Regions from separate parts of the Provencibacterium massiliense genome, predicted to be linked through region 2. Evidence: a T-box and tRNA genes for the amino acid it is inferred to sense, from the RefSeq annotation. Region 2 holds a T-box; the other holds one or more tRNA genes.
The links. A T-box is a leader RNA that pairs with one kind of tRNA and senses whether it is charged. The one in region 2 lies ahead of tyrS (tyrosine--tRNA ligase), so its partner is inferred to be a tRNA-Tyr.
Positions count from the first base shown of each region.

Region 1: it encodes a tRNA-Tyr, which carries the amino acid that the T-box ahead of tyrS (tyrosine--tRNA ligase) is inferred to sense. The anticodon was not compared.

Region 1 covers NZ_FWCH01000012.1:1,847,001-1,850,408, forward strand. Annotated here, with positions in the region: gene B5477_RS13940 (replication-associated recombination protein A) at 1-330, opposite strand, end outside; gene B5477_RS13945 (hypothetical protein) at 584-1,003, shown strand; gene B5477_RS13950 (hypothetical protein) at 1,000-1,521, shown strand; tRNA gene B5477_RS13955 (tRNA-Tyr) at 1,906-1,990, opposite strand; tRNA gene B5477_RS13960 (tRNA-Thr) at 2,024-2,099, opposite strand; gene B5477_RS15240 (hypothetical protein) at 2,268-2,738, opposite strand; gene B5477_RS13970 (cell wall hydrolase) at 2,846-3,292, opposite strand.
Region 2 covers NZ_FWCH01000012.1:39,556-42,963, reverse strand. Annotated here, with positions in the region: gene B5477_RS05275 (hypothetical protein) at 1-432, opposite strand, end outside; gene tyrS (tyrosine--tRNA ligase) at 695-1,936, opposite strand; T-box leader at 2,028-2,278, opposite strand; gene B5477_RS05265 (hypothetical protein) at 2,358-3,408, opposite strand, start outside.

The sequences.
Region 1 (3,408 bases), 1.8 Mb from region 2:
GAAGAGAATCGTCTTCTCCCCCAGCATCCGGCTCTTCTCCGCTTGGTTCATCACCTCCCGGATCTCCTTGATCCCGCTGGTGACCGCGCTGAAGTCGATGAACTGCGCCTTGGTTTTGTTGGCGATGATCCGCGCAAGGGTGGTCTTTCCCACCCCGGGCGGCCCCCAGAAGATCATTGAAGAGACCATGTCCCCCTCGATCAGCTGGCGCAGCACCTTTCCTTCCCCAAGCAGGTGCCGCTGCCCGACGAACTCCTCGAGATTGCGCGGACGCAGCCGGCTGGCCAGGGGGCTCGCCGCCGGGGATTCAAATAAGGATTGCTGTTTCATCGCTTCACCGCCTTTTTAATCTGCATTCTTTTATACCATTATAGCACAACCGGACGCCGTCCATAACAGTGATCACAGCGCTGTCACGATATTATTCGCATGCCGTCAACATTTTACTGTACCACTTCCGGAAAGTCGAATACCAGTGGAAAAGCAGACAATCATTTATATGTAATTTTATACAAATTACTAATTGATTTTATACAATTTTTTGTCTATTCTTAAGCTAATAACTGAAAGGGATGTGTTGCACATGCAGGATATTAAGCTTAATTTGGAGGAATTCGAGGAGCTCGTCCAGCCCCAACCTCCTGGAACCGGACCTTGTATTAATATTCACTCAAGCGGAAACATCTCTCTAAATGCAAAACTTTTGGAGAAACTACATACCCGGGAACTGCGCGTTCTCGTCAGTCATGATAGGGAAATGATCCTCTTGGATGAAAAGGGGGAGTCAACTTTCCGATTTCCCAAAGGAGGCTCGGTGAAGGCGGTCGATTTTACTCGTAGCCTTGTCGAACAGGGTATTTCCTTACCTGCACGCTACGAGGTGATATGGAGCGAAAAGAACCAACTCTGGATGGGCACTTGGCAACGCCCTCTCAAAGCTCCGGATCCAGCTAAGCTAGCTCAAAAGCTTGGTGGCAGGACCCGCAGAAAGGCAGCCAAATGAAACAGAGAAAGCACATACCGTCCGGCCTCGTACAGGAGGGAATGCATTTTGTCGAAGGGGTCTGCCGGCTCTACGACGGCTGCCTGGAATGGGAGGACTGTCTGATGGAGGGCTGGAAAGGCTTTGTCTTTGCTTTCCACTCCTACCCCGCCCATGAGGGGAGCTACGAATTCTGGGAATACGCCTTCTTCTGTGTGCGCGACCACGTTCTGTTGGCCAAACGGGAATACAACCGCTGCAAGCGCCCTGAAAGCGGTTTTTCTTTGGATTATATTCCGCCGGACCGGGATGAGCCGGTCATCGGGCGGCTGGCCGCCGTACAGGGGGACTTTGTAAATTCCGTCATGCTGCGCGACTATCTCTCCCATCTGGGTTTCCGGGAAAAGCGGGTCGCCTGGGCCTATATTAACCGGTACACCGATGCGGAGATCATGGACTATTATCAACTCGACCGCCAGAGCCTGACTGACATCCGCCGCTGCCTTCGTGTGAAAATGGAGCAGTATCAGGCGAGCTGAAATTTTTTGAGAGCGCGAAAAAGCACCGTCGTTCGAGGAGTACATAAAAAAGTTTACAGGCAGCAGATAGAATCTGCTGCCTGTAAACGATAAAGGGCACGGAACAGTTTCTGGCCGCCCTTCCACGGGTGTTTTTTCTATTGCCGTCTGCCAGACGCGTGGCACAAGGGAGGATAATTAGCGCATTGTTCGACTCTAGCCATTCAAGCCGATGAATCAATTTTCGCTAGAAGAAATTCGTCGTCTGGACAACACCTGCTAATATTATAGCCAGAGAGTATTTTTGTCAATCGTCCATGTCGAAATACCCGTAAACTTTCGCGTGTAAACGGGGGAAAGAAAAAATCCTCATCCACCCCACAAAGGGACAAATGAAGATTTTGTTGGTGGGAGAGGATGGATTCGAACCATCGAAGTCGATGACAACAGATTTACAGTCTGCCCCCTTTGGCCACTCGGGAACTCTCCCATATTCAATTGGACGGCCTGTCCAGCCAGAAAGTGGAGCTGGTGGACGGACTTGAACCCCCGACCTGCTGATTACAAATCAGCTGCTCTACCAACTGAGCTACACCAGCATATCATGGTTTCATCGCCGCAGAAGGTCGATCTCCGTCCAGCGACGTATAATATGATAGCATACACAAAAAAATAAGTCAATACAAATTCTTCTATTTTCTTCCCTGTTTTTCTCGGTATGGCAGGTCCTCTCCCGGCCCGCCGGCCGGCGGGCCGGGAGGCGGCCATCAATAATAGAAGCGGACAAATTTGATGTTGTAGAAATCGCACGCGAGGATGTCGTCGGTTTCGGTTTCATTGATCAGGATATAGTTTGCCCCGACCTCGAGCAAGATACCCGTGCGATCCACAATGGTACTGGTTCCCACTAAAAATTCCACCGTCACCTTGCGCCCGATCTGGGTGCGCAGATAGCCGTTGAGATACATCAGGTTCTCCACCGTCAGCGGCATGGGCTGGTTCATCGGGGTAATGGGCGTGCTGCTCTGCAGCATGGCGGTGGACTGGGGAACCATCCCGCCCTGCGCCAGGGTTTGCCCGCCCGCCATTCCCTGGAAGGCGCCGATGTTCGAGGTCGAGGGTACCGGCGCCGCGCCGGCATAGGTATCGCCCGCCAGCGGCGGGAGGTTCAGCGCGCGCACACACTCGGGCGTGACGCAGGGCGTAATGGGGTATCCGGTAAAGGTTTGCTGTGGCATAGAGGTAGTTTGGTCCATCTTATTCTCCATCGGCCGCGGCCTTATGTAACGCATGCCGCCGCGGCCGCCGCCTCTTGACGGCGGGCGGCCCGCCGAAATAGGCACCGTCAGGTGCTGGCATATTTTTCTGTTGGAACGTAAAAACAGTGCTGGTTGATCCGGTTGTGGATCACCCCGGCCCCGCCGGGCGGGAAATAGTTTGCGCACCGGGGGCTGTAGGGGTTATAAAAGAAGAGGGAATTGTCGACCCCCTGCATGGTGTTGCCGCCCAGCGCCCAGTCGGCGATCGCGTAATGGATTTCCTGCGGGTCCATGTTCCAGACGTTCTGCGAATTGTAACGCCCCGCGAGCACATCCTTCATACAATTGAACTGTCCCTGCTGTTCGATAATATTGCGGACGTTTCCGCCCTGGCTGATCCTGAAAAATTCTCCGTACGGCACGGTGGCGCGGTTCATTACCACCGCCGCCACCGCCGCCATACCGTTATCCCCTTCGCCGCCCGCCTCGCACTGCAGCAGCCGGGCAAACAGCTCCCGGGTATCGTATGGCATGTTTCCTCACCCTTTTCGGCGGGCTTCGCCCGCTACGATATGTATTCCTGACCGGAGCCCGGTCGAGGCTCCGGTCTATCCTATGACGCATGGGAAAGGCTGTTGCCTTGTCCGCA
Region 2 (3,408 bases):
TCCGCCCCCGCTGTATCCGCTCTCCCAGCCCGTCCCGGTGCGAATGCCCGCAACATCGATCTCGAAGTCGTCGAGCGGTATCCGCTCGCTCTCTGGGATGATCCAGTCCCACCGCTTCGCGAGGGCATATTCCCCGGCCGTCAGCTCCCCGGCCTCATACATCGCGGTGTAGATTTCTTTCAGGGCCTCGCGGTCCCCGGCGGTAATGAATGCGGAAATATTTTGTTCAAAAACTTCCAGCTCCTCCTGTCCCCCTCGGAGAGTTAGGGGGCCCACGGGGGGATGATTCCCCCCGTGAGACGCGCCATCGGCGTCAGCCGATAGCTGCATTCCCGCAGGAATGCTGCGCGCCCCCCTTCCCCCTAGCGTAAAGCCGCCCAGCATACAGAGTGCCAACGCGGCCAGGATGATGGCCAACAGCTTTCTTTTCATGCTTTCGTCCTCCTCAAAAAAGACCTGTAGCATAGGTTGCTTTCGGTCTTCCATTGTGAGGGATTCGGCGAAAAAAGCCGTTTTGACTTGAAATCCGTTCCAAAACAGGATATAATTAGGATAAATTCGGAAGGGGTGGGTTAAAAACCTGCCGCTCCTTTTAAAAAACAGCAAAAAGACGACCGTTAGTAACCTATACTAACGGTCTTTTGTACTCTCAAAAAGTGCCCGGGCCTTGCGGCCCGGGCACTTTTTATCTCTTTTATTTTTTCAGCACAGCCTTGTGGAAGACCTTCTTGCCCTTTTTGATGATCAGGGCGCCGCCGGCAAAGTCCTCTTCGCTGACCATGGCGTTCGCATCGGTGACCTTCTGCTCGGCGATGGTGCAGCCCCCCTGCTGGATGAGCCTGCGGCCCTCCCCCTTGGAGGGGACCAGCCCGCAGGCCAGCAGCAAATCAAGCACCGGCAGCTTGCCGTCCTGGAAGCTGCTGGCTTCAATCTCGGTGGTGGGCATGTGCGCGCTGTCGGTCCCCTGAGAAAAGAGCGCCTTGGACGCTTCGAGCGCCTTATCCGCCTCTTCCTTGGAGTGCACCATGGCGGTCACCTCGTGGGCGAGGATTTCCTTGGCCTTATTCAGCTGCGCGCCCTCCCAGCTCTCCATCGCCTCGATCTCCTCGATGGGCAGGAAGGTCAGGAGCTTGAGGCACTTGACAACGTCCGCATCGTCGATGTTGCGCCAGTACTGGAAGAACTCGTAAGGACTGGTCTTTTCGGGATCGAGCCAGACCGCGCCGTTTTCGGTCTTGCCCATCTTCTTGCCTTCCTTGGTGGTCAGCAGGGTGAAGGTCATGCCGCTGACCTCCTGCCCCTCGGCCCGGCGCACCAGCTCCACGCCGCCGATGATGTTCGACCACTGGTCGTCCCCGCCCAGCTCCATCTTGCAGTTATAGGTGCGGTAGAGGTGCAGGAAGTCGTAGCTCTGCATGAGCATGTAGTTGAATTCGAGGAAAGAAAGGCCCTTCTCCATGCGCGAGCGGAAGCACTCGGCGGTGAGCATTTTGTTGACCGAGAAATGCACCCCCACGTCCCGCAGAAACTCGATGTAGTTGAGCTTCTTGAGCCAGTCCCCGTTGCGGGCGATGAACGCCTTGCCCGGCTCACCCGGCTCGCCGAAGTCGAGGAATTTGGACATCTGGCGCTGGAAGCACATGGCGTTGTGGTCGATCTGCTCGACCGTTAACATCTTGCGCATGTCGGTCTTTCCGGTGGGGTCGCCCACCATGGTGGTGCCGGTACCCAGCAGCACGATGGGGGTGTGGCCCGCCCTTTGGAGGCGCGCCATGGTGATCAGCTGCAAAAAGTGTCCGACATGCAGGCTGTCGGCGGTGGCGTCATAGCCGACGTAGAAGGTCACCTGTTCGTTGTCCAGCCGCTGCTGGATCAGTTCGGGATGGGTCATCTGCGCGATCAGGCCGCGCCGCTCCAGTTCTTCAAAAATCTTCATGCTCTTGTTCCTTTCCTGTTTCTGGTTTTCCCGGAGCCGGACGCTTTATCGCATCAAAACGGAAAAGCCCCCTGCCCGGACTTTCGTTCGAGCAGAGGGCGAATAAACTCGCGGTACCACCTCTATTTGTTCCCCGCCCCCAGTGGTTTCAGCAGGCGGTAAGAACCTCATGGGTACTGACATACCCCCGCGCTTTAACGGGCGCACCCGGCACGGTCCTACTCTTTTTCAGACGGCGGCTCCGAAATGTATTCATCCCCGCCTCCTTTATGCGCTTGCACCGGCCGCGCACTCTCTGAAAATTCGGCACTGGGGACTACTTCTTTTCTTCTCAGCCTTTTGGTATGAACATTTACGAGAGCCAGTATACCCCACCCGTTTCGATTTGTCAAGCATGGTTTCCCCGGTTGAGGGAGCCTGATCACCCGATCGAGGCAACCTGGGAATTGCCGAAGCTCTCACCGGTATTGGGGACGACGTTCACACTGCCCCCTAAGCCCCAGCCGATCGCCCCGGCCGGGTTGGTCCAGTGACAGTTTTGAAAGATATTGAGGGTGGAGGCATAATATTCAGCGCCGACAATACCACCTGTGGCAATCCCGTTCGGACCCGTACTGGCACCAAAACCCGCCGAGGAGAGGCATTCGGCAAAAGTGCAATCATAGCTCAGTCCCACAATTCCGCCCAGATAGGTCTGGCTCTTCGATGTGCCCGCAACCGTCCCGCCCACCGCCTTGCAGCGCAGGAGGCTGGAGTATTCCGCCCAACCGGCAACCGCGCCGACGGTGCTGAAGGTCTCGCCATAGGAACTGTTTGCCCCGTCGACGATGATGTCGGCCCCGCTCACGGTGCAGTCCAGAAGCTGCGCGCCGGACGAAAGCCGGTTGACAATGCCTCCCGCAGCATAGTTGTGCGTTTTGTTCGGCGCCTGCATATAGTAGGAGGCGCTGATCACTGGCTGGTTTATGGTAACATTTTTCACCCGTGCGTCCGACCCGCTGACAACACTGAACAATCCGCCGGTGGTGGAACCCAGCCCGCTGATCGTATGTCCGCCCCCGTCGAAAACGCCGGTGAAGGCCCCGGGCGAGGTCCAGCTGCCGCTCAGGGTCAAATCGTTTTCCAGCCGCAGGCTGGAACCAAGGTGATTTTGCATATGGGCGAGCTGGGCCTGGTTTTGGATCAGATAGGGGTATGACGCACCGTTCCCCGCATAGTAGGCCCCCGCCGTCCCGGCGGGGCAGCCGCAGGTGGGCGCGGTGGTGAAGGTGCCGGTCGCCGACGCCTCCCGGTCAAAGGCCTCCCGGCCCGGTGCGACGTGGGCGGTGACCTGCAGCGTCCAGGTGCTCGGCCCGGCAAGATCATAGCGCAGCGGAAGGTGCACGTTTACCTGTTTTGCCGCGGTGATCTCCACCGCGGCCGTCACCTCGGGCGCGCCGCTCATGGCCTCGCCCGGGTAGAGGGCGAAGGTA